Regions from separate parts of the Vibrio sp. ABH4_348 genome, predicted to be linked through region 2. Evidence: predicted binding sites of a transcription regulator. Region 2 holds the regulator's gene; the other holds the start of a gene.
What was found. The regulator CRP, encoded in region 2, controls carbon source genes, mostly activating them, when cyclic AMP is high. The targets are predictions, from matches to a motif close to TGTGANNNNNNTCACA.
Positions count from the first base shown of each region.

Region 1 (15,516 bases), 1.2 Mb from region 2:
AAACATCATGAAACCAAATGGTCAGCCCATCTAGGTAGTTGTTTCCCGCGTAATTCCATTTGTATCCACCTTCGAATAACCACTTTTCATTTATCTGTTTTTGCAATGCTACGGCAATTTGGTTTTGGTAGTAATCAAGCTGGTAGTCATTTGTATTGGCCCAAATACTCGCGACACTGCCTCTAATACTAATTTCTTTTTGGTTGATCTCATTTGCAAAACTGGACCTTAACTGTGGCGTTAAGCTGTTGACGTGAAGCGGGGCTTGAGTGTGGATTTGCAGCGGGCCCCAATAGGTGTTTCTCGAATAGTTTTCAATTGTGCTTGCGCGCGCCACGGATGTGACCAAGGCAAAAATACTGATATTTGCCCAAAATATAACTAACAAAAAATGTCGAAGCTTTTCAGACAATAGATGCTCCTCATAGAGCTAACTATTACTTCTTTAACTATAGGTTATGAAAATTGTGACATACAACTCGTTTTTTCGCTCAAAACGAGAGCTAATACTTAGACTTAGTCGGGTTAATTCGAACAGAATGGAGTAGCAAACTCTTTGTAAATATTGGATTTTTCCGTACAAAGTACGAGCAAGGCTCGAGGTTAAATACGGAAAAGCGCCATATTGGAGGTCTCTATGAAAAACGGCAGTTTAATTGGCGGGTTGCTTGCCGCCTGTGTTGCAATTTCAATGTTCCAACCAGTGTGGGCTGAAGTTACACCAAGCGATAGTTTTGTCCTTGGTGTGGTTTCTAAAAAGGCAAAAAAGCGAATTGAGTCATCGCAACCCTTGGCAGATTGGATGGCAAAACGATTAACAAAATTCGGCTACCAACATGGTACTGTGGTTGTAGCGCAAGATATGCCAGAAATGAAGCAACTATTAAGAACTGGTAAAGTCGATTTGATCAGTGCAAGTGTCTACAGTGCGTTGATGTTCGAAAAGTATACCAATGCAAAAATTGTCGCAAAGCGTTGGAAAAAGCGTCAGTCTCATTATCATTCGGTCTTTTTTACTCACGTTGAAAACGACGATTTTGCCGTAAGCGATCTCGCGGGTAAAACCATCTTGTTCGAGCGTCCAAGCTCACATAGTGGTTACTTTGCACCAGCGGTAACCTTGTTAGAATATGGTTATCGACTCGAACATCTAGAGCAACCGGACCAACAGCCAAAAGACGGTAACATTGGATTTTTATTTATCGACGATGTTTTGCCAGATTCAAATGAAGTGAATATGACGGCTTGGACCTATGGTAAGCGTGTCGATGCCGCAGTGTTTAGTAGTGACAATTGGAACTCAAACAAAGATACGCCCGCATCCATGAAAGATAAATTAAAAATTTTCTATCAAACCGACAACTATCCGAGAGAATTAATGTTAGTGTCTGAACACGTTAGCGACGAAATGACTCACGCTATCAAAGCGGCATTGCTCGATGTTGAGAATGATGAAGCAGGTCGATTGGCTCTAGAAGAGTATCAAAAAACCACCAAGTTTGAAGAATTGCCGGCTAGCGCGCTCGCAACACTTGATGTTGCGAGAGTTTGGTTACAAGAAGTGGAGAACTTATCCGTCAAATGAGAATTGCACGGTTAACCTTAAGGACAAGGTATATGATAGCAACAGCTGGGATTTTGCTGATGCTGTCGCTAGTACATTTTTTCTTTCAGAATCACCTTTATCAACAACACAGCAGTGCAGTTACTGAAGCGTTAACACAGCACACTCAGCTTACTCTTAAAGAGCAACTCAAACTCAGAGGAAAAGCACTTGGTAGTTATCTCTCTGAGCGCCTTTTCGATCCTCTGTATAATTACGATTTGGAATCTGCCTACCGAGTAATAGAGCCTGCTCTTTCACAGGAAGAGGTGTTGGTTGTCAACGTCGTGGACACGGAAGGACGCCTGTTTCACGATGGTAGTAAAAATGTGGACAGCTTCGGATTGCTGCATCCAAACCAGTTAGTGATTTCTCATGCACTAATTAGTAACGGCTACTACTTACATCAATTGAGTGACAAACTGGTTTACGCTGCACCAATTGAGCAATCTGGTGTAAAAGTCGGCGTTGTTTACCTAGAAATGGGGTTAAAGCGTCTTAGCGAGGATATTGATGCCAATCGCCGCGTTATTGAATCAGTCTATCGGAACGACCTAAAAGAGCTGTCCGCCAATCATCTAACCATCACTTTGATCAGTTTTATCATCGCTTTAATTCTGGTCGGCCTAGTCGCTCGTTCACTCACAGCCCCAATTATTCACTTGATTTCTAATTTACAAAAATCGGGTTTAGATCGCTTTAAGCGTATGCCGACACAAGATCGTCAAGATGAAATTGGTGAGCTAATCAACGCATACAACGCAATGGGTGCTCGTATCGATGATAACGCAAGAGAAATACGTTTTTTGGCTTATCACGACAGTCTAACCCAGTTGCCCAATCGACTGCGCTTTGTCCAGCTCATCGATGAGTTGCTTCTTGCCGGCGACACTCATAGTTACAGTGTCATGTTTATTGATTTGGACGACTTTAAACAAGTTAATGACCATTTTGGCCATGCGCGAGGAGACACCTTGTTGTCTAAAGTTGGCCAACGTTTGACTGCGGCAGCCAACGACGTTACCCCTTCTTCAAAAAACTGTGTTGCCAGAATTGGCGGCGATGAGTTTCTGGTTGGCTTTGCGGGCTTAACTCGTAAACAAGAAAGAATGGCTGCTTCAGCAATATTAAATGCGCTACAAACACCGATTGAACTGCAAAACGAGTCTTCGGTTGTGGTTGGCGGTAGCTTGGGCATCGCGGCGTTTCCTGAGCATGGAAACGATGCAGAAACCCTGATCAAATTTGCTGATATTGCGATGTACCAAGCCAAAAATGATGGTAAGAATACATTTTGTCGCTTTGATTTGGCGATGAACAAAGCCATTCAACAACGAATTGATATGGAGCGTGAATTACGTAATGCGCTAAGTGATTTGTCTCAATTTGAACTTTGGTATCAGCCTAAAATCTGTATGACAACAGAGAAAACGATGGGAGCGGAAGCGTTAGTGCGCTGGCGTCATCCTGAGCGGGGTATTATTTCACCTGCAGAATTTATCGAAATCGCAGAAAACACTGACATGATTTTGCCCATTGGTCGTCATCTGATTGAATTGGCTTGCAAACAGCTTTCTGTTTGGCAACACAGTTACAGTAGTGATTTTCATGTCGCAATCAATTTATCTGCCAAGCAATTGTATCGTCAGAACATTACCTCAATTGTTGCCAATGACTTAAATCGATATCAGTTAACTCCACAGTCACTCAAAATTGAAGTGACCGAAAGTCAGTTAATCTACGATATTGATGCCGCTAATCGAGTGCTTTCTCAGTTGAGATCGCTTGGTGTGTCGGTTCTATTAGATGATTTTGGGACGGGCTATGCCTCTCTCAGCTACTTACAACGACTTCAGTTTGATGGGGTAAAAATAGACCGCTCGTTTGTCTCCGGTGGTGGTGATCAAGTCCATAGTCAATCTCTGGTTGAAGCTATTGTATCTCTTGCAGATAGCCTGAATATGCTTTGTATTGCTGAAGGTATTGAAACACAGCAGCAAGCACATCAGATAAGAGATTTGGGGTGTAACTTGGGACAAGGTTACTATTACTCAAAGCCGATACCGGCAGACGAGTTCGAACAGAAATGGCTCAAAGAGTGCGATAAGCAAGAACAACCAGCTAAATCTGCCATAACATGAGTGCTAAACTCATGCGATAACGTTCAATGAAGATAAGGTCAGCAGACCTCAATGATAGTATGAAAGAACACGAATTTTGGCATCAAAAGTGGGCAAGCCAAGATATTGGTTTTCACGAGCTGGATGTGAATCCAAGTTTAACCGCACACTGGAACAAACTCGAACCAAAATATGATGAGGTTGTTTTTGTACCCCTCTGCGGTAAGTCAGAAGATCTCGTATGGCTTGCACAAAAACACGCTAACGTGGTCGGCGTGGAACTCAGTCAAATTGCCATTCGCAGTTTCTTTTCCGAGCATTTTTATACACCTACCGTAACCACAATTCCGCCTGCGGTGGAGCTTTATCAGTTTGATGAACTCGAGTTATATGTAGGCGACTTGTTTACTGCTCCTTTACCAAAGTGTGATCTGATCTATGACAGAGCAGCCTTGGTAGCGATGAAGTCTGAAGATAGAAAAGAGTACGTCGATCGTTTGCTCGCTCTACTTAATCCCAATGGCAGAATGTTATTGATTGGAATAGAAAGACACGAAGCCCAGCAAGCCGGCCCCCCGTTTCATCTGACCTCTAATGAAGTAGACACTCTATTCTCAGGACTAAAGGTGACCATCTTGTCAAATTCGGACAAACGCACAGATAATCCTAATTGGGATGAAGTGGTCTATTTGATCGAGAAATGAAACTTAGCATAACGCAAAAAAGCAGAGCAAAAATGCTCTGCTTTTTCGGTTAATTTACTTTAGTTAGTAGTGAATCTTAACGCTGGTGGCGGCTTTAATGGCAGCCTGTATTGCTTGTTCAGTATTTTCCGCGGTTGAAATCGCGACACCAAGGCGTCTGCGTCCATCGATATCGGGTTTAGCAAATAGCTTGATATCGGTGTTGGCTTGCTCAAGAGCTTGAGCAAGGTTAGAAAACTGTAGATCGTTTGAAGTACCTTGACCCAAAATAACCGCAGAGGCTGCAGGACCGTATTGAGTGATGTTTCGGATAGGAAGTCCGGTGAATGCTCTAACGTGCAGGGCAAACTCAGATTTGTCTTGTGACGCCAGTGTTACCAACCCAGTATCGTGTGGACGAGGAGAAACTTCATTAAAAATGACGTCATCTCCTTTGATAAACAACTCGACACCAAAAATTCCGTATCCACCAAGCGCATTAACAACTTTCTCCGCTGCTTCTTGTGCTTTCGCTTTTGCTGCAACAGACATGATTTGTGGCTGCCAGGATTCTCTGTAGTCACCATCTTCTTGACGGTGACCAATGGGCTCACAGAAATGTACGCCGTCAGAAGCGCGTACAGTAAGTTGCGTGATTTCGTAATCGAAGTCGATAAAGCCTTCGACAATGACTCGGCCAGCACCTGCTCGGCCACCTTGTTGCGCATAGTTCCAAGCAGTTTCAATGTCCGCTTCAGTTTTTAACACGCTTTGTCCTTTACCCGATGAGCTCATCACAGGTTTACAGACGCACGGCAGACCCACAGTTTTCACAGCGCTTTGGAATTCCTCAAAGTCACTGGCAAATTGGTACGGGGAGGTGGTTAAGCCAAGTTCCTCTGCGGCCAATCGGCGAATACCTTCACGGTTCATGGTCAATTTGGTCGCTCTTGCCGTTGGTACAACATTGATACCTTCTTGTTCAAGTGCAACTAAAGTGTCGGTCGCAATCGCTTCAACTTCAGGTACGACAAAAGCAGGTTGCTCTTTAGCGATGATAGTCTGCAAAGCTTCACCATCTAACATGTCCAAGGTGTAACTACGATGAGCTACTTGCATTGCGGGTGCGTCTTCATAACGGTCGCAAGCAATGACTTCTAAGCCTAGGCGTTGACATTCGATAGCGACTTCTTTCCCAAGTTCACCAGACCCTAGTAACAAGACTTTTGTGGCGCTTTTGCTCGTTGCAGAACCAAACATACTCAACCTTTTTTAACTATTCATGAATTACATTGTCAGCATGTTACTCTGCGGAACCTCAAAAGCAAACGTTTGCTTGCTGAGTTACGAAATAAGTTAAGAGTTTTTTGTTGTGGCTCAAAAATATTTGAGTTATTACGAGCAAATTTGATCTGACTCTAAATGTTACAAACTAAAACGGCGCACACTTTGTCAACTGTTTGGTTTTTCCATCCTCCAACGCCTGACTAGCGAGAAGCTTTGATGCGCCACTATCTCAAGTACATTATTCCTATTTTTGTCCCTCTGTTGGTTCTGTTGTTACCGGTTAGTGCTTTTCCATTTGAGGGCTTGACCATTGTCCAGCAAAGGGTGATTGCTATCTTTTTGTTGGCGGCGTTATGTTGGGTTTTTGAACCAATACCAATTTATGCAACTTCCGTGGTGATCATCGTACTGGAACTACTGATGCTGTCCGACAAAGGATTTATCTTATTTAAACTCGGCGAGGACAAACCAGAATTTGGTGAGTTATTGAGTCACAAGGCGATAATGGCTACGTTTGCTAGTCCAATTATAATGCTGTTTCTGGGTGGTTTTTTCCTAGCGATGGCCGCCACCAAGTATCGACTAGATGTCAACTTAGCTCGAGTGTTGTTAAAGCCCTTCGGTCAACAGCCTAAGTACGTGATGTTGGGACTAATGTTGATTACCGCGATTTTTTCCATGTTCATGTCAAATACCGCCACAACAGCCATGATGTTGTCGATATTAACCCCGGTCATTGCGGTGTTCGGTTTAAAAGATCCTGGCCGAGTTGCTTTTGCTCTAAGTATTCCTGTCGCTGCAAATATTGGTGGTATTGGCACTCCAATTGGTACACCTCCGAACGCGATCGCCCTAAAATATCTCGTGGGTGAAAGTGCAATTAGCTTTGGTGAATGGATGGCGTTTGGCGTGCCGTTTGTCGTCATTATGTTGGCACTAGCTTGGGTATTGATAAATCGCCTTTTCCGCGCGCAGCAACAATCTATAGAGCTCACCATTAAAGGTAAATTTTTAAAGACTAGGCAGGCGATCGTTGTTTACATTACCTTTGGTGTCACCATACTGCTGTGGCTGATGGGGTCGGCCCACGGTATGAATAGCTATACCGTCGCTCTGATACCGGTAGCTGTATTTTCGTTAACAGGTATTATCAACAAAGAAGATCTCAAACGTATCTCTTGGGATGTACTGTGGCTTGTTTCTGGTGGTATCGCCTTAGGACTGGCCCTTGATCAAACTGGCTTGGCCAAGCTATTGGTAGACAGTATCCCCTTTGGAAACTTTTCGCCTTACGTAATATTAGGTGGCGCGGCGCTATTGTGTTTGCTGATGGCAAACTTTATGTCTCATACCGCAACAGCTAACTTGTTGATGCCGATTATGGCCGCTATGGGTGCATCTATGGTTTCTCTAGAACCACTGGGTGGTGAGATGACGTTAATCCTAGTGGTTACTTTTGCCGCCTCACTAGGTATGTCTTTACCTATAAGCACTCCGCCGAACGCCTTGGCACATGCCACGGGTAATGTTGAAAGCAATCAGATGGCCAAAGTTGGCGTGATTTTAGGTGTAGTGGGCGTGTTACTCAGCTTTGTGATGGTTTGGATTCTAAATTTAGTCGGTTACATCCAATAGACACGGGTTGGCAGAGAGCAGAAATAAGATTGATGACAAAAGAAACCCAACTGCAACAAGTAATTCAGCGTTATTTTTCCAATGAAGAACGACAAATTGAGCTTTCTCCCGGAGACGTTTTACTGAGGCAAGGTCAGGTTAATCAGCGTTTGTATTTGGTGCTGTCAGGCAGCTTAACTGCGCACTATCAACTAGATTCGGGTGATGGACTATCTGCAAAGGTTTTTAGCGCGCAAGCGGGCGCTTTTCTTGGCGTACACAGCTTTTTTTCGGGGACCGATGAAGCATCACTGACGATTGTCGCTGAACAAGAAAGTCGATTGGCGTGGATCGATAAAAAGACGCCGGTTCTTGATGCGGAGTTAAATGGTCCGCTTAGCCAACAGTTTATGCCAGTCATTTTGAAAGAGTTGCAGCGTCGCCAGACCCGGGCCAGTGAAGAAGCATTAGCCAAAGAAGCCGCCTTGACTCAACTCCATGCTGCTGAACAAATGACGACTTTAGGCCAACTAGCCGCCGGGCTTGCTCATGAGTTAAACAACGCGATTGGAGTTGTTAGTGCCAAAACTGAGAACATTGAATCGGAAGTGATTACTTTGTTGGAACAGATCAATCCAGAAGCCAGCCAGTTCTTTGATACTGGATTAATCAACGGTCAAAGCGTCTCGTCATCAGAGGCTAGGCTAAGACGCAGTGTGCTGATAGATAGATTTGGTTGCGAAAAACATCTCGCCAAGGGTTTGGCCAAAGCAATACCAGCAGATGAAAATTGCCAAGCGTGGCTTGATGATCCGCAGCAAGCACTGAGATTTTGGTCTCTGGGCCGCGATCTTCATGATTTACGTTTGGCGTCAAAGCACACAGTTGGCATTGTGCGCTCGGTTAAGCAACTCGGACGCAGTGAAGTGTCGCCGGCTGAATCCTTAGACATTAACGATACATTGAATAAATCAATGACGTTAATAAAAGGCGAGTTACGTCATGTCGAAGTTCGATTCCGGCAATCTGAGGTACCAAATTTTTTAGGGTCTATGACCGAATGGGTACAGGTGTGGACCAACTTACTGAAAAATGCCTGTGATGCTGTGAGTGGTACGGAGAATCCACTTATCGAAATTCAGTCTAGAGTCGACAACAATCGGATTCATGTCATGATCAGCAATAATGGGCCTGAAATCCCGGAAGCGATCAGACGGCAAATATTTCAGCCCAATTTTACTACTAAAAAAACGGGCTTAAATTTCGGACTTGGGCTGGGTCTTTCAATAGTAAAACGTATTGTGTTGACTTACGGTGGCAGTATTGCTGTCAAAAGTACTAAAGAGAAAACGATTTTCCGCATTAAATTGCCTCTCGATACTCTCCAAGAGGCTCAAGAACAGGACGGCTTGCATGCAAACGCTTAACGTTATTTGTGTTGATGATCAGAGGGAAGTGCTTAGCGCTGTAGTTGCAGACTTAGACTCATTGTCGCATTGGGTGAACATAGAAGACTGTGAGTCTGCAGCAGAGGCTTGGGGACTAATCGATGAGTTGGACTCAGAGGGAGAAAGTGTCGCGGTGGTGATTTCAGATCATGTGATGCCGGGGCAAACGGGCGTGGAGTTTCTATCTGAATTAAACCGTGATGATAGATTTACTCACACCAAAAAAGTGTTGCTTACCGGTCAAGCCACCCATGGCGATACAATTAGTGCGATTAATGGCGCTGGTATTCAACACTACTTTGAGAAGCCATGGAATTCGGACGATTTAGTGATTGCAGTGCGCAAACTGCTCACCCAATTTGTGTTTGATTCAGGAATCGATCCCGCTCAATTTCAAAACGAGTTAGATCAACAAGAACTGTATCAACGTTTGCGTTAGGCTATTGGTGAGCCCGATGAAAAAAGCAAACCGATTAAGGTTTGCTTTGTTGTGCCTTAGATAGGGTAGATATACCCAAGTGACCTCAAGATGCGAGGTTCAGCGAGAATTAACTAGGCTTCAGACAAGGCATTGATTTGCAGATCTAGTCGCTCTAAATCAAGAATCAATAACGCAGTATGAAGCCTAGTTAAACTCGCCCTTGGGAGCTCATATTCTGTCTCATTTCTTCGTCAAAGAACTTGGAAAGGACTCGTCATTCCGCTGCGTTCTCTTCCTTGAACTGAACCAGAATATGTAGCTCTGAATTCTGCATCTTGAAGTTACTTGGGTATATTAGCTTTGGCAAGCATCTATTCCCTGATAATACGCCTGTTGCTTGACTTTGATGTCGGAAAAGTCAGTCAGTTTGAATGATTTGAGTCTGTCTAACATTTTGGGGTGTAGCCAAGCATCGTAGTCCGCCCGTCTTAGCTTAATATCCGAAATGTCTTGTAACGACTGGTCGGTAACCCAACCTGGGTGAATGGCAATATGGTGAAAACCTGCAGGAAGCTCATCGACAAGGTTCAGGTATTGCTGATACAGCTTGTCAGGGTGGTTGGTTGCGATGTCTAAGTCATAGATAATGGAGTAGGAATCCTCGACCAATAATCCATTCGCCTTGTATACCTTGCTTTGCTTAAGTTGCTCTGGTTTGGTTTTCCATGATTGCTCAACCAGAGGCAAATCGTATTCTTTTGCAAGGCTGCGTACAATTTTGATCAGTTCAGGATTGTAGTACCAAAAAAACATATGCGCGTCGATATGAGTCACGGGCACATCGTAAGCCAGTATCGCTTCAATTTGCGCCCTAAGTTCTTTTTCCGCTTCTTCAGGTTTGGCTAATTTCCCCACCAAGTCGCTAGTCGGGTATAGGTAACCGTCTTTATTGTGTAGAGAAGGAGTTTGCTCTTTTGGAAGGACTCCGCCCCAAGGATGAGCGCTTTGCCACTCGTTAGTCATAGTAAGGTGCACGCCCACCTTAAAGCCTTTTTCTTTCACTTGAGCCATGGCTTGATGAAAACTTGGCGCAGGTGCCATTACCGACATCGATGTGATCGCGCCTTTTTCGTACATATCTAATATTGCCGCATCAAGATCGGGGTGCATGCCGAGGTCATCCGCATTGATGACTAGCACTTTATCGGTTGCTTGGTATCCCAAACACTCGGCAGTTGAGGGCGTTGATGCTCTGACGTAATAGGTATAACTAAGAGGTGCAAGGACTGCACAAGACAAGACGAGTAATGTTGACTTTTTCATTGGGCCACACCATAGCTAGTTGAGTGATTTTTAGTCTATGGCGTGGCAAACGCCAGAACAAGTTAAGGTTAGTTAATCTGTTGGTAATCTAATGTCAGATTAGGATTCATGACGGTTAATAGGCTTTCGGTGCCCGCTTTTTGTTGAATATGAGCGTTTCTAGATTCGACTAAGGCTACCTGATTGATGTCCTCAAACGATTTGGCGTGCATACGCATGACACACAACGCAACTTGAAGAGGAGGCAAGCTTGGGTTAAAAGCCGCATTTTCAGCATAGGCACCGCAAAAGTGTTCTTCATTTTTGGTAGTTAAACAAAGGCCACTTGGCGACTTACTATAGGGTGCATGACTGAGTTGAAGAGCTTGCAAGGCTCTTTGCACTGTGTTCGACTGCTCCAAAGTTTGGCTTTCAGTCGCCGACTCTATTAACAATGAAGAAGCACCCATTAAGCGGTCAGTAATATCCAAATCATTAGGACCAAAGGCATCTGGAAGCAACTCAGTGAGCGTTTGTGTTTCTCTTCCTGGCAAAGAGATTTCCAACTCATTGGCGAGGGGAAGCTCATTCATAAATTGTCGGCAATGACCACATGGCGAGTAATTAACCGTCATATTCGCGAGCCCACTTTCACCACTCATCCAAGCGTGACTAATTGCGCATTGCTCCGCATGAACCGTTTGGCCAATTTGCGAACCGGAAAACTCTAAGTTAGTACCAAAATACAGGTTTCCGCTGACTCCGGTTGCAATGGCTCCGACGTGAAAATCTGAAATCGGTACATAGGCGTAAGCGGCGGCTACGGGCAACAGAGCTAAACGCAGTTCATGGATGGACAATTCCGATTCAGCGAGAAGGGCGTCAACATCTTTTTTGCTTAGGAAACCACGGTAATAGTTACGTTCAAAAATGGGAATTAAATGAGACTTTAGAGGTTCGCTGAGCGCATTAAGCGCAGAGTGTATGTGCTCGATCATTATTTCACCTGCAATGGTACCTTCAGGGTTTATGGTCTTTTAGTTTACCCATTGGTTACATAATTAATGTGATATAAATCACCATATAATGAAATTTGGTTTTTCTTGTTACACATTTAGAGTGAAGTCACGAATGCAATGGATTTCATTGTTAGAAGTAGGATTTACAGCCCAACACTAGCTTGATAACCAAACCGCAAACGCAAACAAACTGGGTGCCAAAATAGAGGTAATGACGCCACATACAACCAGTGCAAGCGAACTGAATGCCGCATCACCGGGTTGTTTTTCCACACAAGTGGCTGTGCCTAATGCATGAGAAACCGTGCCCATGGTTAGCCCACGTGCAATTGGATGTGTGATGTTGAGCCATTGATAAATGGGGTAGGCGAGGATAGCGCCAAACAGCCCAACCAGAAGGACCAAAATCGCCGCGATGGCTGCTTCCCCACCCAGCACAGTTGAAACTTCCATTGCGATTGGCGTCGTCACGGATTTACCCATTAAACTCGCGATTAACGTTAAGTCTGTACCCAACAATACGGCAATCAAGATCGAACTCAACATAGACATCACACTGCCTACGCCACAGGCAAGCGCTATGATTCTCCAATTGGCGCGAATTTGCGGAAACTGTTCGTACAGTGGGTAGGCAAGGGCTACAACTGCAGGCTGTAGCAGAGCGTTAATCCAACTATTCCCTGCGTAGTACTCTTCGTATGGTACGTGTAAAAGAATTAACGCGGGGATAATGACGCTTAAACTAATTATGAGTGGATTGCACAGTGGGTGTTTGAACTTTTGACTCAGCCAACGAGCACTGACAAAGGTAATGACGGTAAAAGCTAACCAAATACTCATCGTTTATTTTCACCTAGTACTTTTTGCAGTGACCAAGAAAGAGAGACAAGAACGATAAAACTGGCACCTAATGCGCTTGCAATGATACTCATGGCATTGTTCATTAATAACTCAAAATGTTGCATTAAGCCGACACTAATCGGCACGAACAGCAAAATCATGTATCGAATAAAGAGGTTAGCGCCCGGTTTAATCCATGGAGCAGGTATAAGACGAAATACCAGTAATAAGAAGAGCAATAACATTCCAAAAATGCTACCCGGTATTGGCACGTCAAGCCATGATTGAACAAAGTTGCCTACAAAAAGACATGCATAAATGCAAACAATGGAGACCAGGTACTGAATTACCAAAATCAATCGCGGCTTAATTAGGTTTTTGCTCAACTGGCTAGTCCTTCCACGTATTGATAAACCGCTTTTAAAACAGCCAATTTCTTTTCCTCATCCTGATATTGATGCACCAAGACTTCTAAGTTAGCCATATAGTTTGGGAGATTGACTTCAAAATATTCACGGCAGTGTGACGCCCATTTAAGTTGCTCATCGGCGGTGAGGGTCCAAGGGAAATTTCTGGCTCGATAGCGAAACAGTAATGGTTCTACACGTGAATCATCAAACTGCAAATCTAGAGAGGCTAAACTCTCTGGGCTGCGTTCACGGATAATTTCCATATTGGATTTATCGGCAGCCGAGAAGAAACCGTTGTACAGCTTTTCATCGACATTGTTGCTTTCTGGGTAGTTAGGCTCTGAAGAATATATTTGAACCAATTTCTCTCGAATTGAAGGATCGGCTTTAATTCGACTTAGGTTGTCTAAACACTGTTGACGATCAATGCCAATCCGCTGTGCATTTTCCGCAGTTAAAGTTTTTGCGGGAGCAAGAATTGGACACTTGTTTAAATGAACCAGCTTGATTGGAATGGGTAGTTGGTCTTCTTGTAGATCGCTTCGTTTGGTGTACAACCTATCTTGAATTTCGAGCGCGGAAAGTTCCAACAGCGGGGTTGGATCTTTTGCTAAGTCGGCAACAATGACCGCGTTTTGATTTGTCGGGTGCCAAGCGATAGGCACAATCCAACTTGTGTATTGACACTCTCTACCGAGCATTCCTGACACGTGCATCAGAGGTGTCATATTTACGATATCGATTAACTCATTGAGTTTGCGTTTAGTGCGCATCGACAAGAAGTAATCAAATAACTTTGGCTGAGCAGCTTTGACTTTTTTTGCCATTTCAATCGTGGCAATGACATCGGACATCGCATCATGTGCATTACTGTGTTCAATACCGTTAGCAACGGACAAATGTTCCAGTCTAAAGCTAGTAAACCCCTCGTCATTTTCAGGCCATTCGATCCCTTCTGGCCTAAGTGCGTGACAAGCGCGCAATACGTCTAGCAAATCCCAACGGGAATTTCCGTTTTGCCAGCTCCACGCGTAAGGATCGATGAAATTGCGGTAGCAGGTATAACGGGTAACCTCATCATCAAAACGAATGCTGTTGTAGCCAAAGCTGGTGGTATTGGGCTTTGATAATTCGGCATGAATTCGATTGATAAACTCATGTTCCGGCAAACCGTCCTTCAGTGCTTTTTGCGGCGTAATTCCGGTAACTAACGCTGCCTCTGGCGAAGGCAGATAGTCATTCGGCGGCTGGCAATAAATAACCAAAGGATCACCAATGATATTAAAATCTTGGTCGGTCCTGACCCCGGCAAATTGACTCGGTCTGTCTTTAGCAGGGCTAACACCCCATGTTTCGTAGTCAAAAACGAAAAAAGTAGGATCTGTAGTTGGCATCGTGAATTGCTAAGAAGGTAAAACGTAAATTCAGGTTGTTATGATAGAGGAATCTTTGCCGAGTGTCTGTGTTTTGGTAGGAATTGAGTCGATTATTCACTTTAGACTGACTTTTAATAGTGTGTGTGAACACAATTCCCTAAATTTAGCATTCTTAAGCTACGCTTTTATTATGTGCATTTGATTTTATATCCGGTTGATTGAGCTTGCGAATACAAGGATTTACTTTAATTGAGTTGATAGTAGCGATTGTAGTGATTGGTGTTCTAGCAGCGATTGCAGCACCAAAATTTACTAACTTAACTGAGGAAACACACAGAGCTAGAGTGTTGGGAGTCAAAGCTCAGTTTCAAGAGGCGGTGAGATTCTCGCATACGAGATGGGCTTTAAACGGAACTTCGAGTGCTGAGATTAATGACATGCCTGGCTATGGGTTGGATGCTAACGGGAACCCTCAATTAGATATGAACGATGAAGGTTACCCTTTAGGAATCGATAAAAATAATCCTATGGGAGCTCCTTACAATATAGGGCGAGGCCATGATGGATGTATAGGTATATGGGAGGCAATTGTCGACACTGATCTTTCTGTGACCACAAGCTCGCCTCCTGCAGTTGAATTTGAGTTTTACGCGCGAAGAGAACAACTGACGTTTTTAACCAAAGAAGGCACTAGTGTGACGTCGTGGGCCCTTTGTTATTACATCTATACGGGTTCTGGCTTCTCAACTGATCCCAATTCCGCTAAATACGTTATCTGGTACAACTCACGAACTGGTTCGGTAACAACGAGCTTAAATTAATGGCCCTATTCGTTCTCATAATGAACTTCAATTTGAAACGAATATAGGCATTCTTTTTTTTGAAGATTGATGAGTTGGCTTTTTGTTGTTTCGATTTTTAAGTCCGCGGCTGTTTAAATGCATGTTAAGCCTCACATAATATGTCAGTTTGAATTTGAGTCGTAGCAACTCACTGTTTTATTCTCGAATCTCTCGTTTAGAGAAGCATTTTTTATACCGTGTTGGACAAGCAATGGTTTGAGATCTTGAGCTTACTCTGACATAGGCGCTACAATCTGCATCGCACGAGTTTACACAACGCTTAAGGATGGCCGGGCAAGATGCAAATCAATTTTAGTGAGCAAGACGCTTCTTCAATTTATCACTTGATGACGCAAACTATCATTCCTAGACCGATAGCCTGGGTACTAACCGATTCAGGAAGTGAAAACTACAATCTTGCGCCTTTTTCATACTTCACTCCTATCGCCAGTCAGCCACCGATCATGATGTTTTCGGTGGGTAAAAAACCAACTGGCGAGCTTAAAGACACCGCGGCCAACGCCAAGCTAACCGAAAAAATGGTTATTCAT
Region 1 covers NZ_JBSWVW010000001.1:1,509,108-1,524,623, reverse strand. The annotation lists gene ACXAFJ_RS06815 (DUF3187 family protein) at 1-412, opposite strand, end outside; gene ACXAFJ_RS06810 (phosphate/phosphite/phosphonate ABC transporter substrate-binding protein) at 638-1,585, shown strand; gene ACXAFJ_RS06805 (EAL domain-containing protein) at 1,618-3,744, shown strand; gene ACXAFJ_RS06800 (thiopurine S-methyltransferase) at 3,804-4,427, shown strand; gene purT (formate-dependent phosphoribosylglycinamide formyltransferase) at 4,491-5,666, opposite strand; gene ACXAFJ_RS06790 (SLC13 family permease) at 5,910-7,328, shown strand; gene ACXAFJ_RS06785 (ATP-binding protein) at 7,361-8,734, shown strand; gene ACXAFJ_RS06780 (response regulator) at 8,721-9,194, shown strand; gene ACXAFJ_RS06775 (polysaccharide deacetylase family protein) at 9,531-10,499, opposite strand; gene cdd (cytidine deaminase) at 10,568-11,476, opposite strand; gene ACXAFJ_RS06765 (LrgB family protein) at 11,654-12,337, opposite strand; gene ACXAFJ_RS06760 (CidA/LrgA family protein) at 12,334-12,708, opposite strand; gene sbcB (exodeoxyribonuclease I) at 12,720-14,141, opposite strand; gene ACXAFJ_RS06750 (type II secretion system protein) at 14,342-14,944, shown strand; gene ACXAFJ_RS06745 (flavin reductase family protein) at 15,265-15,516, shown strand, end outside.
Region 1: a site for CRP is predicted at 11,593-11,608, ahead of cdd (cytidine deaminase). Genes of this name have one in related genera too.

Region 2 (15,516 bases):
ATAACCCACCAAAAATCTGCCATGATGTTGAAAACAAAGCGGGTATTTCGAATTTGATGGGACTGTATTCGGCGGCCACTGGGATGAGCTTTGAAGAAATCGAGGCCAAGTACCAAGGCGTTGAAATGTATGGCCCGTTTAAGAAAGACGTGGGTGAAGCCATTGTCGCGATGTTGGAACCGGTTCAAGCAGAATACCGCCGTATTCGCGAAGATCGTACTTACCTCAACGAAGTGATGAGAAATGGTGCGGATAAGGCTTCTGAGACGGCGCAGCAAACCTTACAAAAAGTGTATGAAGCGGTCGGCTTTGTGGCTAAGCCCTAGTCTTACCAGATTGTAGGTTAATAAATTTTCAACCCCCTCTCATCAGAGGGGGTTTTTGCATTCTGTACAAACATAATATTATTCCACCGAGTTGTTGATTGTGACTGGTACTTATCACTTTATCCGCGATTTATTGATTACCATCTAACGACTAAATGAGGTGGGATAAAATATGCAGTACATCAAGATAGACGAGACGTTGGCGCAGCAAGAACTCAAAGCTCGCCAATTGTGCTGGAAGTACAATCAGACAGACCCAACTGACAAATCCAAACTAAATGAAATTTTGGATGAACTTCTGTTTACAAAAGGCCAGTGCACCATAGTTCCTCCAATTCATGTCGATTTTGGTTATCACATTGCCATTGGTAATAATGTGTTTATTAATTCTGGTGTGGTGATGTTGGACAACCTCCCCATCACTATCGGCGATGGTGTGCTAATCGGTCCGGGGGTGAAACTGTGTGCTTCTAGCCACCCCGTAAGTACTGATGATCGTAGACAGTTAGGAATGGTGGCGTGTGGTGATCCGATCAAGATTGAGAGCAGAGTATGGATTGGAGCAAATGTCGTGGTATGCAATGGCGTGACAATTGGTGAGGGGGCGATGGTGGCCGCAGGTTCAGTAGTCACCAAAGATGTACCTGCTTATCACCTGGTGGCTGGCGTTCCGGCTAAAGTGGTGAAAAAAATCGATCCTCAAATCTCAGATGCAACTGAAGTAGAGGTCATAACACTACCCACCAATGGCTTATTAGCTGACATGATGGAATCTGAAAGTCGTTGAAACAACTATAAGCTTATTCGAACTCAATCGAACAAGCCTAAAGTTAAGATTGAGATTAAACGGTAGATCAGAGTGTTATTTTACATACCAAACACATAAGGTTTGCCTAGCTCCAACATATCAGAATGAAGCGGTGCTAAAGCTCTTGCGTAGCCGCTAAGCAGTTTGATTGTGTACTGAGTACGGCCAACAAACTCCTCATTGTTACTTTCCGCATTCTCATCAATTAGCTCTGAGCTGTAGCGAACGATTAGGTGGTCTGGAAGGAAACATACGTGATTGTTTTTGCTGCCAGTTAAACGCAGTTCACTGATGGGGTAGACGCCATTTGGACTAACGCTGACGCCAACCAACAACGCAGGTTTGTGTGCGAGCTCATTTGCGGTTGTCAGCAGCAAAAAGTTTTTAAGCGCAGGAGTTGCCATTCCATGCCATTCGGGAGAGATAAAGACAAAAGCGTCGGATTCTTTGAGCGTTTTTGCAATTGGCGTCCAAATATCCCATTCAGAGCTGCCCTGCCATACCCCTTCATTCCAAAATGGCAGATTTAATTCATTCAAATCGAGTATTTCAATTTCATCAAAATCATTAGTGCTCTGTTTTTTTAAGAACTTGGCGACATTTAGGCTTTGTGAGTTAGGTCGTTGGCTACCAGATACGATAGTTAGTTTCATGTGATTATCCTTTTCTGACTTTTTGAATTAAATATGTTTATAGATATTAATAGGTTGTGATTAATGGTTTTGATACTAGGCGGTCTTCGTTTGATTCGAGGAAGCCATAAAAATGGAAACGAGAATGGCAACTGCACCTAGAATCTGAATACTGGTCAAACGCTCATCAAGAAAAACAAAACCTAAAACTACGGCTGATACACTGCTTAAAAACCCTAAAAAAGCGACGTTGGTAGCGGGGAGCGATTGAATACCACGAAACCAGATTGAGTAGGCGAAGACTGCACCGACGATAGCTAGGTAGCTATAACCAAGGGTATTGAGAAGAGTGATTTCCGCTGGCCACCCTTCTAGCAGTAACGCGATTGGCATCAACATTAGCCCACCGAACAAGAGTTGCCAGCCAGTAAAGCCCAATGTGCTCATTTGTGGTGGTTTGCCCCAATATTTGGTCAGGACTACTCCAGTTGCCATACTCAAGGTCCCGAGCACTGCAAGCACTAGTCCTTGTAAGCTCAGCTGGACCGTTTCATTCAAAACGATTAGCCCCACACCTGAAATGCCAAACAATGCCGCCAAAATTTGCTTCCAAGTTATCTTAGTGTGAAGTAATGAAGCACTTAGCAGCATCACCACAATGGGCTGGCTAGACATGACTAACGCAGCTGTACCGCCCGGTAAGTGGGTGGCGGCAAAAAATAGGCAGTAAAAAAATAGCCCTATGTTTAAAAAGCCCAGTAACGCCAATTTTCCCCACCATGCTTTATTGGGCAGAGCGCGTGTTAATGCGACTAATAGTAAACCTGCTGGAAGTGCACGCATTGCAGACGCGAGCAATGGACTATTCTCGGGTAGCCATTCAGTTGTAACGATATAAGTGCTACCCCAAACAATAGGAGCGAGAGCAGTTAATGCGATCAAGCCAACTTTTTTTGAGTTCATTTTTTCTTCCTTAAAAGTATCTTTTCAAAAAGATTGTTTTTAAAAAGTAATGGCAAAATATCTTTTAGTCAAGTATCTTTTTAAAAAGATAAATTGTTGGAGGATATCAATATGGATGGTGTTGAGAAAATACTGCAGCAGTGGAAACGAGCTAGACCCGATCTAGATTGCTCTGCTATGGGGGTTGTAGGCCGAATTCGCAGAGCGGCAAATCAATGGGAGGCAATCCAAAACAAAGTGTTTAAAGCTCATGGTATTAGCCTTATTGAGTTTGATATTTTGGCGACCCTGCGTCGTAATATTGAGCCGGTTACACCGACAACGCTATACAAGACATTAATGTTGTCATCAGGAGCGGTTAGCACACGAATCGAAAACTTGGTGCAAAAAGGATGGATTTGTCGCATTGCCAGTGAAGCGGATAGGCGTAGCAACAAAGTAACATTGACCCAAGAAGGGCAAGAATTCCTCGACACGGTACTTAACGAACACGTGGCAAATATGGAAAAGCACCTTGAAATGCTGAGCAAAGAGGATCGAAAAGGAATTGAAAGCGGGTTAGCGGTATTTTTATCGACTATTGAAGAGCAATGACATTCTCCGATCAGCTATAAAAGCGCTTGCCTTTATTTGATAACATTGCAAAATACCAGCGCTGTTCGCCCAGGTAGATTCGATATGCTGTTAATCATCGACAATTATGACTCCTTTACCTTCAACTTATATCAGTATTTTTGTGAGTTGAATGTGGAAGTCACAGTGATGCGTAACGATGACGTCACGCTTGAGCAGATTGAAGAAATGGTGCCGAGCCATTTGGTTATTTCACCTGGGCCATGCACACCAAATGAAGCTGGAATTTCTCTAGCGGTTATTGAAAGGTTCGCGGGGAAGCTTCCTATCTTGGGAGTGTGTTTGGGGCATCAAGCCATCGCTCAAACCTTCGGTGCCAAGGTCGTGCGCGCTAAAAAGGTTATGCATGGTAAAACCTCTGCCATTACGCATACAGACACCAGCGTATTTTCCAAGCTGAATAATCCACTAACGGTAACGCGATATCACTCTTTAGTTGTTGAGCCTGAGTCATTACCCGATTGTTTTGAAGTGACCGCTTGGACTACTGATAATGAAGGGAAAATGGCAGAGATAATGGGCATTCAACATAAAACCTTGCCATTACATGCCGTACAATTTCACCCAGAATCCATCTTGACTGAACAAGGTCACGAGCTATTGGCAAATTTTTTGGCCATCAACACCTCTCGCAACAAGTAATATCTTAAACAAGCGTCTTTTCGAGCCTATTTACTCTGTTTTACCCTGATTCAAAATTAGAATTAGCTCACCAATTTGCACTAATGTTGTATCTGTACATCAGGCTAACTCTGCTTGAGTTTTATTCATAGAGACATTCACTGTTCGCTATATAAGTCCAGCTTTATGTAACTCCCTTTTTGATTAGAAAAGATCGATCACATTTAATTTCAATATTTTTGCATTTTTATGCATAATTAACCAAGAGGTGAGTACATCAAAACCAAGGTTTTGGAGTTTTTCACTATTGAAAAGGTTAAAAACATGTAAATAAAATGCCCTTATAGCGTCATAGTCGATGATGATCTGCTTAACTTAAGGTTAGGCAGTATCCTTACATTGTCGTGTTCGTTGATGTGTGGCATTCATAAGGAAAGCACTATGTCCGGAACTTCTACACCCCGCTCTGATTTTGATACCTACATGGTGCCTTGCTACGCACCAATGGAGATGATTCCTGTAAAAGGAGAAGGCTCAAAAGTTTGGGATCAAAACGACAAAGAATACATCGACTTTGCTGGTGGCATCGCTGTCAGTGCCTTGGGACATTGTCACCCTGTGATGGTGGAAGCACTGCAAGAACAAAGCCAAAAAATCTGGCACCTAAGTAATGTCATGACCAACGAGCCGGCATTACAACTGGCTAAAAAGCTTGTCGAACTCAGTTTCGCCGACAAAGTTTTCTTTGCTAACTCTGGAGCAGAAGCGAATGAAGCGGCACTTAAGCTCGCGCGTCGTGTTGCGGTTGAAAAATACGGAGAGCACAAGTCTGAAATCATCGCCTTTAAACAAGGCTTTCATGGCCGAACCTTCTTCACGGTGACCGTTGGTGGTCAAGAAGCTTACTCGAGCGGTTTTGGGCCCAAGCCTGGTAATGTGACTCATCTTGATTACAACAATCTTGAGGCGCTGAAAGCACAAATCTCTGACAACACCTGTGCCGTGATGATGGAGCCGTTGCAAGGTGAAGGTGGCGTCGTTTCCCCTGATGTTGATTTTGTGAAAGCAGTAAGAGACTTATGTGACGAGCACAATGCATTACTGATCTTTGACGAAGTGCAAACGGGTAATGGTCGAACTGGAGATTTCTACGCCTATCAAGGATTAGGTGTTACCCCAGACATTCTTAGTACGGCTAAATCACTAGGTGGCGGCTTTCCAATTGGTGCGATGTTAACGACCGACGAGTATGCACCATACATGAAGGTTGGAACGCACGGTTCCACCTATGGTGGTAACCCATTAGCCTGTGCCGTTGCTCTCTCAGTTGTCGAATTTATGGGGCAACAATCCGCATTGGATGGCGTTAAGCAGCGCGAGCAATGGTTCATTGATGGCTTAACGGCACTGAATGACAAATACCATTTATTCTCTGATATTCGTGGTAAGGGTTTGTTGATTGGTGCTGAGCTGAAAGACGAATGGAAAGGCAAAGCGCGTGACATACTTGTCGCGGCTGGAGAGCAAGGTCTATTAGTACTAGTCGCAGGTGCGGATGTGGTGCGTTTTACACCATCACTGGTGATAGACCAAGCTGATGTTCAAGAGGGATTTAAGCGTTTAGACCAGGCCATCTCGAGCCTCATCTCGTAATTGACTGAATCGTGTCTCGCTCCAAAGGTGTTGGAGTGAGGCACTTGAGTCTCAACAAAGGTGGTCTGGTTTGCGCACTCATACCAAGGAGGCGTGAATGCTGGTAATTAGACCCATCACTATTTCAGATTACGAAGCTCTGCACACCTGTGCCGTTGAATCCGGCCATGGCTTTACCTCACTGCCCGTTAACGCGGAGTTGTTAACCAATCGCATAACCCATTCAGAATACAGCTTCGCCAAAGATAACATCGAGTTTCCTGATGATGAGGGTTACTTGATGGTGGCGGAAGACACTATTACCGGTGACATCGCAGGCTGTACCGGAATTGAAGCTGCAATCGGCTGGGATGTGCCTTTTTACACTTACCAGATCAGTACCGTTGTTCATTCCTCTCACAAATTAAACGTAAAAAATATCGTTAAGCTACTGACACTGGGTAATAACTACACCGGTTGTAGCGAAGTCTGTACCTTGTTTCTAAGAGAAGCGTTCCGGCAGGGTTTAAACGGAAAACTCTTGTCGAAATGTCGTTTTCTCATGATGGCAGAACACCCAAAGCGTTTTTCCTCACGCGTGTTTGCTGAAATGCGAGGAGTTTCAGACAGTGAGGGTAACTCACCATTTTGGCAGTGGTTACAACAACATTTTTTCTCTATTGATTTCACCATGGCGGATTATCTTACCGGGATTGGCAAAAAAGGCTTTATTGCCGATTTGATGCCCAAAATGCCTATTTACGTCAACTTATTAAGCCCAGAAGCTCAGAAGGTGATTGGACAAGTGCATCCAAACACGCTGCCCGCGCTCAAAATGTTGGAGCGAGAAGGTTTTCGCTGTCGAGACCATATCGATATTTTTGATGGTGGACCGACGGTTGAGTGTGACCTAAATCAGATTGAAACGGTGCGCAGTTCGTTTCGCGCCCAAGTGGTGATCTCGACACACAGCAGCGCCAAACCTTATCTAATTTGTAATACCAGTTTTGAACAGTTTAGAGCAACGGTTGCGACGATAGGCTTAGATGGCGAAAGTGATTCGGCAATTTTAACCGCTGAAGTTGCTCAAGCGCTTAAAGTCACTTCGGGGGACTGGGTTCGTATTAGCCCTATTGGGTAATAACGCGAATAGGAGAACAATGATGAGTGTATTCATTGGTGGTAAATGGGTTTCAGGAGACGGCGGTAGCTTAATCTCGACCAATCCGTATTCCGAAGAAACAATTTGGCAGGGAAAGTGTTCGACCGAGCAGCAAGTATCGGCTGCTGTTATAGCTGCCACTCAGGCTTTTCCAGTTTGGCGGGCAACCGAGCTTACAAAACGAGTAGAGCTGGTAAAGAAATTTGCTAATACGTTAACAGATAAAAGCGCAGAGTTAGCCAAACTCATTAGTGATGAAACCGGCAAACCACTTTGGGAAGCGAAAACCGAAGTGACAGCTATGACCAACAAAATCGCCATTTCAATCGAGTCCTACCAATCACGGACTGGAGAAGCCGTTCGCACTCAAGGGGAGCAGACTACAGCACTTCGTCATCGTCCCATTGGTGTCATGGTCGTTTTTGGTCCCTACAATTTTCCTGGGCACTTGCCTAACGGTCACATAGTGCCGGCGCTTATTGCAGGCAATACTATTGTTTTTAAACCTTCTGAACTAACACCAGCGGTGGGGGAGCTTATGGTGAAAGTATGGCAAGAGGTCGGCTTGCCCGATGGTGTAATTAATTTAGTACAAGGTGAGCAGCAAACGGGGGTGGCATTAGTCAATCACACTCACGTGTCGGGAGTCTTGTTTACCGGAAGTGCGGAAACTGGCCACAAAATTCATCAAGCATTGGCAGGGAAACCTAACAAAATGTTGGCGTTGGAAATGGGTGGCAACAACCCGTTAGTGGTTTCAGATGCTTATGGCGAGCTTGATGCGGCGGTCTACACCATCATTCAATCTGCCTTTTTGAGTTCCGGTCAACGGTGTACTTGTGCTCGTCGTCTGATTGTCGCTGAAGGAAAAAAGGGCGATCAATTGATTACTCGATTGGTTGAAGCTGCTAGTCAGTTAACGGTAGGCAATCCCAAAAAAGACGTCTTTTATGGTGCCATGATATCTGCGCAAGCGGCCAATCACGTCCTTGCTGCTCAAGATAGTCTCATCCAATTGGGGGGAAGAGTGTTACTCACCGGCCAAACAACAGGTGCTGCCGTGCTGTCCCCAAGTATTATTGATATGACAAACGTGGAAGGTGCGGCAGATGAAGAAGTATTTGGCCCCATGTTGCAGATTCATCGCAGCAAAAATTTTGAACACGCGATTAAACTGGCAAATCAGACACGTTTTGGGCTGTCGGCAGGGCTAATCTCAACCAAGGACGAGCAGTGGCAGCAGTTTTTGCAAGAATCTTACGCTGGTATCGTCAATCGAAATCGCCCTCTAACAGGAGCCAGCAGCGATGCACCGTTTGGTGGCCCGGGTGCATCGGGTAACTTTAGACCCAGTGCTTACTACGCGGCGGACTATTGCGCTTACCCCATGGCCTCAATCGAAGGTCAGCAACCCATATTGCCTGACACACTTTTACCTGGTGTGAACTTAGTATAAGAAGGAACTCATGGAAGCTCAGTACTTATTTGAAAGACTTTGGCAAGACTACGTAGAGCGCCTTTGCCCTTCTGCCAAGGCCGTGCATCATTTGTTGACGGAATCTGAACCACTTATCAATGACCATATCGCACTGAGAACATTTGCAACCCCTAAAACTGGGTTAGATGTACTGGCGGCACCATTTGAAAAAGTAGGTTATTACGCGGCGGACAGCTATCGATTTGAGAGTAAAAAACTCAATGCTCGCCATTTTGAACACCAAGATAAAAATTTGCCTAAGGTGTTTATCAGCGAGTTGTGTTTGGATGAATGCACCACCAAGCTGCGAGACACAGTTTTCGAATTAATAGAGCAAATACCGCAATCGTATTTCGCTAATGAAAATTTCTTGTGGTCGGGAAGACCTTGGGAATTAGACTTGGCAACCTACCAGGCCTTGGCTGAGGAAAGCGAATACGCTGCTTGGGTAGCCGCTCATGGATACGGCGCAAATCACTTCACGGTTTCTGTCAATCAGCTTAATCAATATGACGAGGTTGAACAGGTTAACTCGTCGCTCACTCAGCATGGTTTTTCTGTCAATCAATCTGGTGGGGAAGTGAAAGGTTCACCTGATGTGTATCTGGAACAATCGGCTACGATGGCGGATAGGGTACCTGTCCTGTTTGAGAGGCAAGAGCATTTAATTCCTGGTGGTTTTTACGAGTTTGCTAAGCGTTATATCGACCGCACTGGAGATTTGTATCAGGGCTTTGTGGAAGCGTCGGCAGATAAAATTTTTGAGAGCACGGATTTAGGCAAATAATTCTAAACCCGTTGGAAATAAAAAAGCCACCGACTACCCGGTGGCTTTCAATATCGACATTAGTATCGAGTGGGTGCTAGCTAATTAGCGAGTACCGTACACAACGATAGTTTTACCGTGTGCTGAAATTAGATTCTGCTCTTCTAGCATTTTCAAGATACGACCTACTGTCTCGCGAGAACAACCAACGATTTGGCCGATTTCTTGACGAGTGATCTTGATTTGCATGCCGTCTGGGTGCGTCATCGCATCTGGCTGTTTTGCTAGGTTTAGTAGCGTTTGCGCGATACGGCCAGTTACGTCCAAGAATGCAAGGTCACCAACTTTTTGGCTAGTTACTTGAAGACGACGAGCCATTTGCGAAGATAAACGCATCAGGATGTCTGGATTAACTTGGATAAGTTGACGGAATTTCTTAAACGAAATTTCAGCCACTTCACAAGGCGATTTAGCACGAACCCATGCAGTACGCTCTTGGTCTTCTTCGAAAAGACCTAGCTCACCGATGAAATCACCTTGGTTAAGGTAAGAAAGAATCATTTCTTTACCTTCTTCGTCCTTGATGAGTACCGCAACAGAACCTTTTACGATGTAGTAAAGAGTTTCAGCTTTTTCACCTGCGTGAATAAGGGTGCTTTTTGAAGGGTACTTATGAATATGACAGTGTGAAAGAAACCATTCTAACGTTGGGTCGGTTTGAGGTTTACCTAGAACCATAATATCTCACTTCCTCTGCAGGTATGCTCGCCGCTTTCCATGTTGTAGCGAGGCTCTTAATGAACCTCCTAGCATAAGAGTAGTCTTGGAAAGCTGCAAGCTGTCTTGTCTATCGGCTACCATAGTAGCGGTTTTTAGGGACGATTTCTTGATTTTAATCGTTTCATAACGCGAAATGTCTACGCAAAAATGTGCACATGTTCACGGTATGAAAAGTAAACAGTCTGATTTATCTGAGACTTAGCCAATTTTCCCAGTTTCAATCAATTGTTGCAAAATTGGTCGAACAATGAGCTCCATCGCAAAACTCATTTTACCACCTGGCACCACAATGGTGTTGTGACGAGACATAAAGGAACCGTCAATCATTGCCAGTAGGTAAGGATAATCGACGTTTTTGATGCCGCGTAATCGAATAACAACGAAGCTTTCATCTAAGCTTGGGATGCCTTTAGCGTTTAATGGGTTGGAGGTGTCAACCGTCGGCACACGCTGGAAGTTGATATGGGTACGAGAAAATTGTGGTGTGATGAAGTTTAAGTAATCGTCCATCGAGCGCACGATTGAATCCATCACCGCTTCGCGAGAATGCCCGCGATCTCGAGTATCACGAACAAACTTTTGAATCCATTCCAAGTTGACGATGGGCACCATTCCAATTAGAAAATCGACGTGCTGAGCGACATTGACATCATCGGTAACCACACCACCGTGCAATCCTTCATAAAACAGAACGTTGGAATCTTGTGGAAGGTCTTGCCAAGGGGTGAATGTGCCGGGCATTTGATTGTAAGGTACCGCTTCATCAAAGGTATGGAGATAACGTCGAATTTGACCTTCGCCTTGATTGCCGTACTTTCGGAAGAACTCTTCAAGCGCACCAAAATCGTTGGCTTCCGGGCCAAAGTAACTGATATGTCTACCTTGCTCTCTTGCTTTGCGGATCTCTACATCCATTTCCGGGCGCGTAAAACGGTGGAAGCTATCACCTTCAACCCATGCCGGCTTAATGTCCATCATATTGAACATTTTTCTAAATGCCTCGGACGTGGTGGTGGTTCCTGCTCCAGATGAACCTGTTACCGCAATAATCGGATGTTTTGCAGACATAATATCAAACCTTTGTGGTCAAATTTGTAAGCGAACGCCACTATAACATGGTGCAAAACTATGTCATGGATGTAACAAAAAGTTTGCTGGTTTCGCGAGCGGGGTTTATCCCGAAAACTGATTTTTGAGCTGGATATTGACGGTTTCATGCAACTCTGAAAACACAACGACGGCTTCACCCGATTTGAGCTGTTGGGCAACGGCTTCGATTTTTTGCTCTAACGACACTTCGCTTGCACCGTAATCGGTTCCTTCTCGGAGCACAAACTCTCGAATTAAGTTTTCCAGCGTATCAGGTTGAATATCTTGCCACGGTACAATCATGAGTGTCTTTTGGGTTTATCAAAGTTAACGATATTCTATCTAATCTTGACAGAGGTATCAGTAGGTAAGGTTGTCGTCTATTACTTTAGGTGACCTGAGAAGTAGCTTGGCAGCATTTCCTCAAGCCACATTTTGGGACGCAACAAAGAACCCGAAACAAAACCGACATGGCCACCATGTGTAAGTAATTGATAGTCAATACAGCTTGGCAGCTCAAAGTTGGGGATCACGTCTGATGTCATAAAGGGATCATCTTTCGCGTGAACGATAAGTGTCGGAGTTTTGATTCTGTCTAGTTTGCCAAGCCCTGAGCAACGTGAGTAGTAATCTTTAGCGCCATCAAACCCGTGTAATGGAGCAGTGAGTTTGTCGTCAAACTCCCACAAACGCTGTATTCGCTTGATGCTAGCTCCATCTATACCCAAAGTATTTTCGATTAACTCTGCTTTCTGCAGCGCATTTCGCTTTAATGATCCCAACAGGTACTGATGATACACCTTGGAAAACCCTTGCTCGATACGCCAGGAACAGGCCGCTAAATCTAACGGGGCGGATATCACCGCAGCCGCATTGAGTTTGGCATGATTTTGCTGGTGGGCGAGATAGTTAACCAACATATTGCCCCCCAACGAAATACCCACTGCTACTTTGGTTTGCGATGGGTCGCGCTTGTCTAACAAGTCTAATAACCAAGTTGCATCGCCAATTTCACCGGAGTGATAGGCTCTGGCCAGTCGATTGATTTCTCCACTGCAGCCTCGAAAATGCATCACTACCGCATGCCAACCTTGATCCACAAACGCCTTCATAATTCCGTTGGCGTACGGGCTGTAAAAACTGCCTTCTAGGCCATGGAACAAGATCATTAAAGGCTTTTCGGTATTTGTTTGCGCGGCGAGTGAGCTCCAGGCAAGATCAATAAAATCGCCGTCAGTTAATTCGTATCTGTCCCAGATAGGCTGAAAAAGTGGCCGTTTTCGAAATAGTCGAGGAGCCAGTGTTTGCGTGTGAGGATTGCTCAGCCCTGTAGCGGGAAAAAATGGGATCATAATTGATTAAGATTAATGGCGAGGCTTGCTGAAAAACGAATAGAACGACTCGGCGCCAAGTTGTTGGCAGTATTCAAGAGTTAAACTAGGGTCACTAGTTTCCTGTAACGGTAGACTGTTTATACAGTCCACTAAATCGGCCTGCTGCTGTTTTTCTAGCAAAAGTTCAAACTGCAGCGCTTCGCGATACAAGGTATCCGGCGCTTGTGTTTTCATCTTTTTTCGCAGTTCACGATACTGAGTAAGTAAGGCTTCAGAACGGCCCAAACATGCTTCCACTTGATGCCAATTTTGCTGATCAAACGCAATACCTTGCTCATCTAAAAACTTGAGTAACAAAAGTAAATTGACGTTGCCATGATAGAGGTTTTGCAGTTTCAAGCAGGCTTCTTTTACTTCACGCACGCTGTAATACTGCAGGCTAAACTGCCACAGATGCTCTAGGGTGAGCGATAAGCGTGCGTGAGTGTCGGTCATGCTTGATTAAAGTCCTGCTCCAGGGATTCGAGTTCTTCTTGCAGAGCCATCCACTCCATTTCTACCTGTTCTAATTCACTCTTACAACTGGCTTGTTCCGATAATACTTGGTTGAGTCGAATTTTGTTGCTATCGTCGTAAAGGCTTGTGTCGGATAACTCAGTTTCCGCTACCGTCACTCGCTCTGTCAGACTGTCCATCTTTTTTTCCAGCTGAGTCAGTTTTTTTCGAATTGGTGCGGTCTGGGCTCGAAATTCCGCTTCGCGTCGTTTTTGTTCTTTACGTGATGCAGCGCTGTTTTCACTAGATTTAACGGTAGTGTCGGCTTTGTCTGCTTGTTTCTCTAATTTTTGTTGGTCGGTAAGCCATTTGTAATAATCGTTGAGGTCACCTTGGAAAGGCGCGACTTGTTTGTCATGGACCAAATACAAATCATCTGTTGTGGCTCTTAATAAGTATCGATCGTGGCTTACGATAACCATAGCGCCTTCGAAGGTTTGCAAGGCTAACGTCAATGCTTGGCGCATGTCCAAATCCAAATGGTTGGTTGGCTCATCGAGTAGCAATAGATTAGGCTTGGTCCAGACCACCAATGCCAAGACTAAACGCGCCTTTTCGCCACCAGAAAACGGACCGACTTTTTCTAGCGCTTTGTCACCCTGAAACCCAAAGCTACCTAAGTAATCACGTAACTGTTGCTCAGTTTGATCCGGTGCGATTTGCATCATGTGTTGCAATGGCGTTTCTTCTGGGTGAAGGGTTTCAAGCTGGTGCTGGGCAAAATAGCCAATCTGAACACCCTGTGAATACATCAGGTCGCCACTTTGTCTTTGCAGCTCTTTAGACAGTAATTTGATGAGTGTCGACTTGCCAGCTCCGTTGCGACCGAGTAGGCCAATACGGCTCCCAGGAACAAGGTTGAGACGAATTTTTTCCAGGATGACGTTATCGCCATAACCTGCAGAGACCTCATCCATAATAATAATTGGATTAGGTAGTGATTTAGGCTCTCGAAACTCAAAGCTGAATGGGTTGTCATATTGAGCTGGCAGCACTTTCTCCATTCGCTCAAGTGCTTTGATTCGGCTTTGGGCTTGCCGTGCTTTACTTGCTTTGTAACGGAAGCGATCGATGTAGCTTTGCATGTGCGCCATTTGTTTTTGCTGCTTTTGGTACATCGCTTGTTGCAAAATAAGCTTTTGAGCTCGTTGTTCTTCAAAAGACGAATAATTGCCGGTGTATTCGTTGAGTGCTTGGTTCTCGATATGAATAATTCGACCGACGACCGGGTCTAAAAAGTCTCGGTCATGCGAGATAAGAACCAAGGTGCCCGGATAGTTTTGCAGCCATCGCTCGAGCCACATAACCGCATCTAGGTCTAAGTGGTTGGTGGGCTCATCGAGCAACAACAGATCAGATCGACATAGTAGCGCTTGAGCCAGATTTAAACGCATCCGCCAGCCGCCGGAAAACTGGGTTAGATTCCAGCTCATTTGCGCTTGCGAAAACCCCAAACCATCAAGCAGCTCTGCCGCGCGGGACTTAATGCTGTAACCACCAATGGTTTCAATATGACCGTGTAATTCTGCGACTAGGTTGCCATTGTCCTGAGCCTCAGCGTCAACCAGCTTTGCTTCCAATTGACGAAATTCTCTGTCGCCATCAATGACATAATCCAATGCAGTTCGGTCGATTGCGGGTGTTTCCTGCGCAACCCAAGCCATTTCCCAATGTGTGGGAACACTTGCGGTACCTGCATCCACACTCAGCTCATCTTTGATCAGCGCAAACAAGGTAGACTTACCACAGCCATTTTTGCCAACCAAGCCCACTTTGTCACCCGGATGGATAGTAGCCGATGCTTGATCTAATAAAGGTTTGCCACCGCGAAGTAGCTGAATGTCGGAGAAGGTGATCATGAGATTTCGTGCCTAGCTAAATACGTGGTGCATAGTAGGCAGTTACGACAAAAAAGTCGACTTTTGCTTCAAGTCTTGAGGTATAGGCGCCAAGTTACTGAATCACTGACACTTATAGCAACTAGGTATATACTGATTGAATATGCTTGCTTGGGCGTACCGTTGATAGTGTGCGCCACTTTGGAATCCAGTTGGTCAATCAAGGAATGATAGAAACCTCTACCACCACACCAAAAGTATTGGTGATCTTTGCGCATCCAGAGCCGCAGAGCTCGATTGCAAATCAAATTATGCTGAAGAAAATTCAGTCGCTTGCGCATGTCAAAATTCACGACTTATATAGCTGCTACCCCGATTTTTTTATTGATGTGCAGAAAGAGCAAGCCTTGCTGTTAGAGCACGACATTATTGTGTTTCAACATCCACTGTATATGTATTCCTGCCCAGCTTTGCTTAAAGAATGGATCGATAGAGTGATCGGTAAAGGCTTTGCGTTTGGTGAAGGCAAGGCATTGGAAGGAAAGTATTGGCGTAGTGTGATAACCACCGGCGGAAAACAAGAAGCGTTTAGCCCAGAAGGGTATAACAAGTACCCATTGGAGCAGATACTGCAACCTTATGAGTTGACGGCCTCACTTTGTCGGATGATTTGGATGGAACCTTTGGTTTTGTATTGGGCTCGCAATGTGTCTGACGTTGAGCGCTATCAACATGCGGAGCGATACAGACGATGGTTGATTGATCCATACGGGGTATGGGAGGAAGACAATGGCGGCAATTGAGAACGATTTTTTACAAAGCTCAATGATCTTCCTAACGTCCGCTGTGATCGCAGTGCCTTTGGCGCAGCGACTTGGGCTTGGCTCGGTACTTGGCTAC
Region 2 covers NZ_JBSWVW010000001.1:2,670,889-2,686,404, reverse strand. The annotation lists gene trpS (tryptophan--tRNA ligase) at 1-326, shown strand, start outside; gene ACXAFJ_RS12310 (sugar O-acetyltransferase) at 499-1,113, shown strand; gene ACXAFJ_RS12305 (NADPH-dependent FMN reductase) at 1,194-1,787, opposite strand; gene ACXAFJ_RS12300 (EamA family transporter) at 1,863-2,729, opposite strand; gene ACXAFJ_RS12295 (MarR family winged helix-turn-helix transcriptional regulator) at 2,835-3,323, shown strand; gene ACXAFJ_RS12290 (aminodeoxychorismate/anthranilate synthase component II) at 3,408-4,004, shown strand; gene ACXAFJ_RS12285 (aspartate aminotransferase family protein) at 4,425-5,636, shown strand; gene astA (arginine N-succinyltransferase) at 5,734-6,756, shown strand; gene astD (succinylglutamate-semialdehyde dehydrogenase) at 6,779-8,233, shown strand; gene ACXAFJ_RS12270 (2-oxoadipate dioxygenase/decarboxylase family protein) at 8,244-9,041, shown strand; gene crp (cAMP-activated global transcriptional regulator CRP) at 9,126-9,758, opposite strand; gene ACXAFJ_RS12260 (phosphoribulokinase) at 9,999-10,868, opposite strand; gene ACXAFJ_RS12255 (YheU family protein) at 10,974-11,192, opposite strand; gene ACXAFJ_RS12250 (hydrolase) at 11,273-12,241, opposite strand; gene ACXAFJ_RS12245 (TIGR02444 family protein) at 12,254-12,718, opposite strand; gene ACXAFJ_RS12240 (ABC transporter ATP-binding protein) at 12,715-14,637, opposite strand; gene kefG (glutathione-regulated potassium-efflux system ancillary protein KefG) at 14,844-15,419, shown strand; gene kefB (glutathione-regulated potassium-efflux system protein KefB) at 15,406-15,516, shown strand, end outside.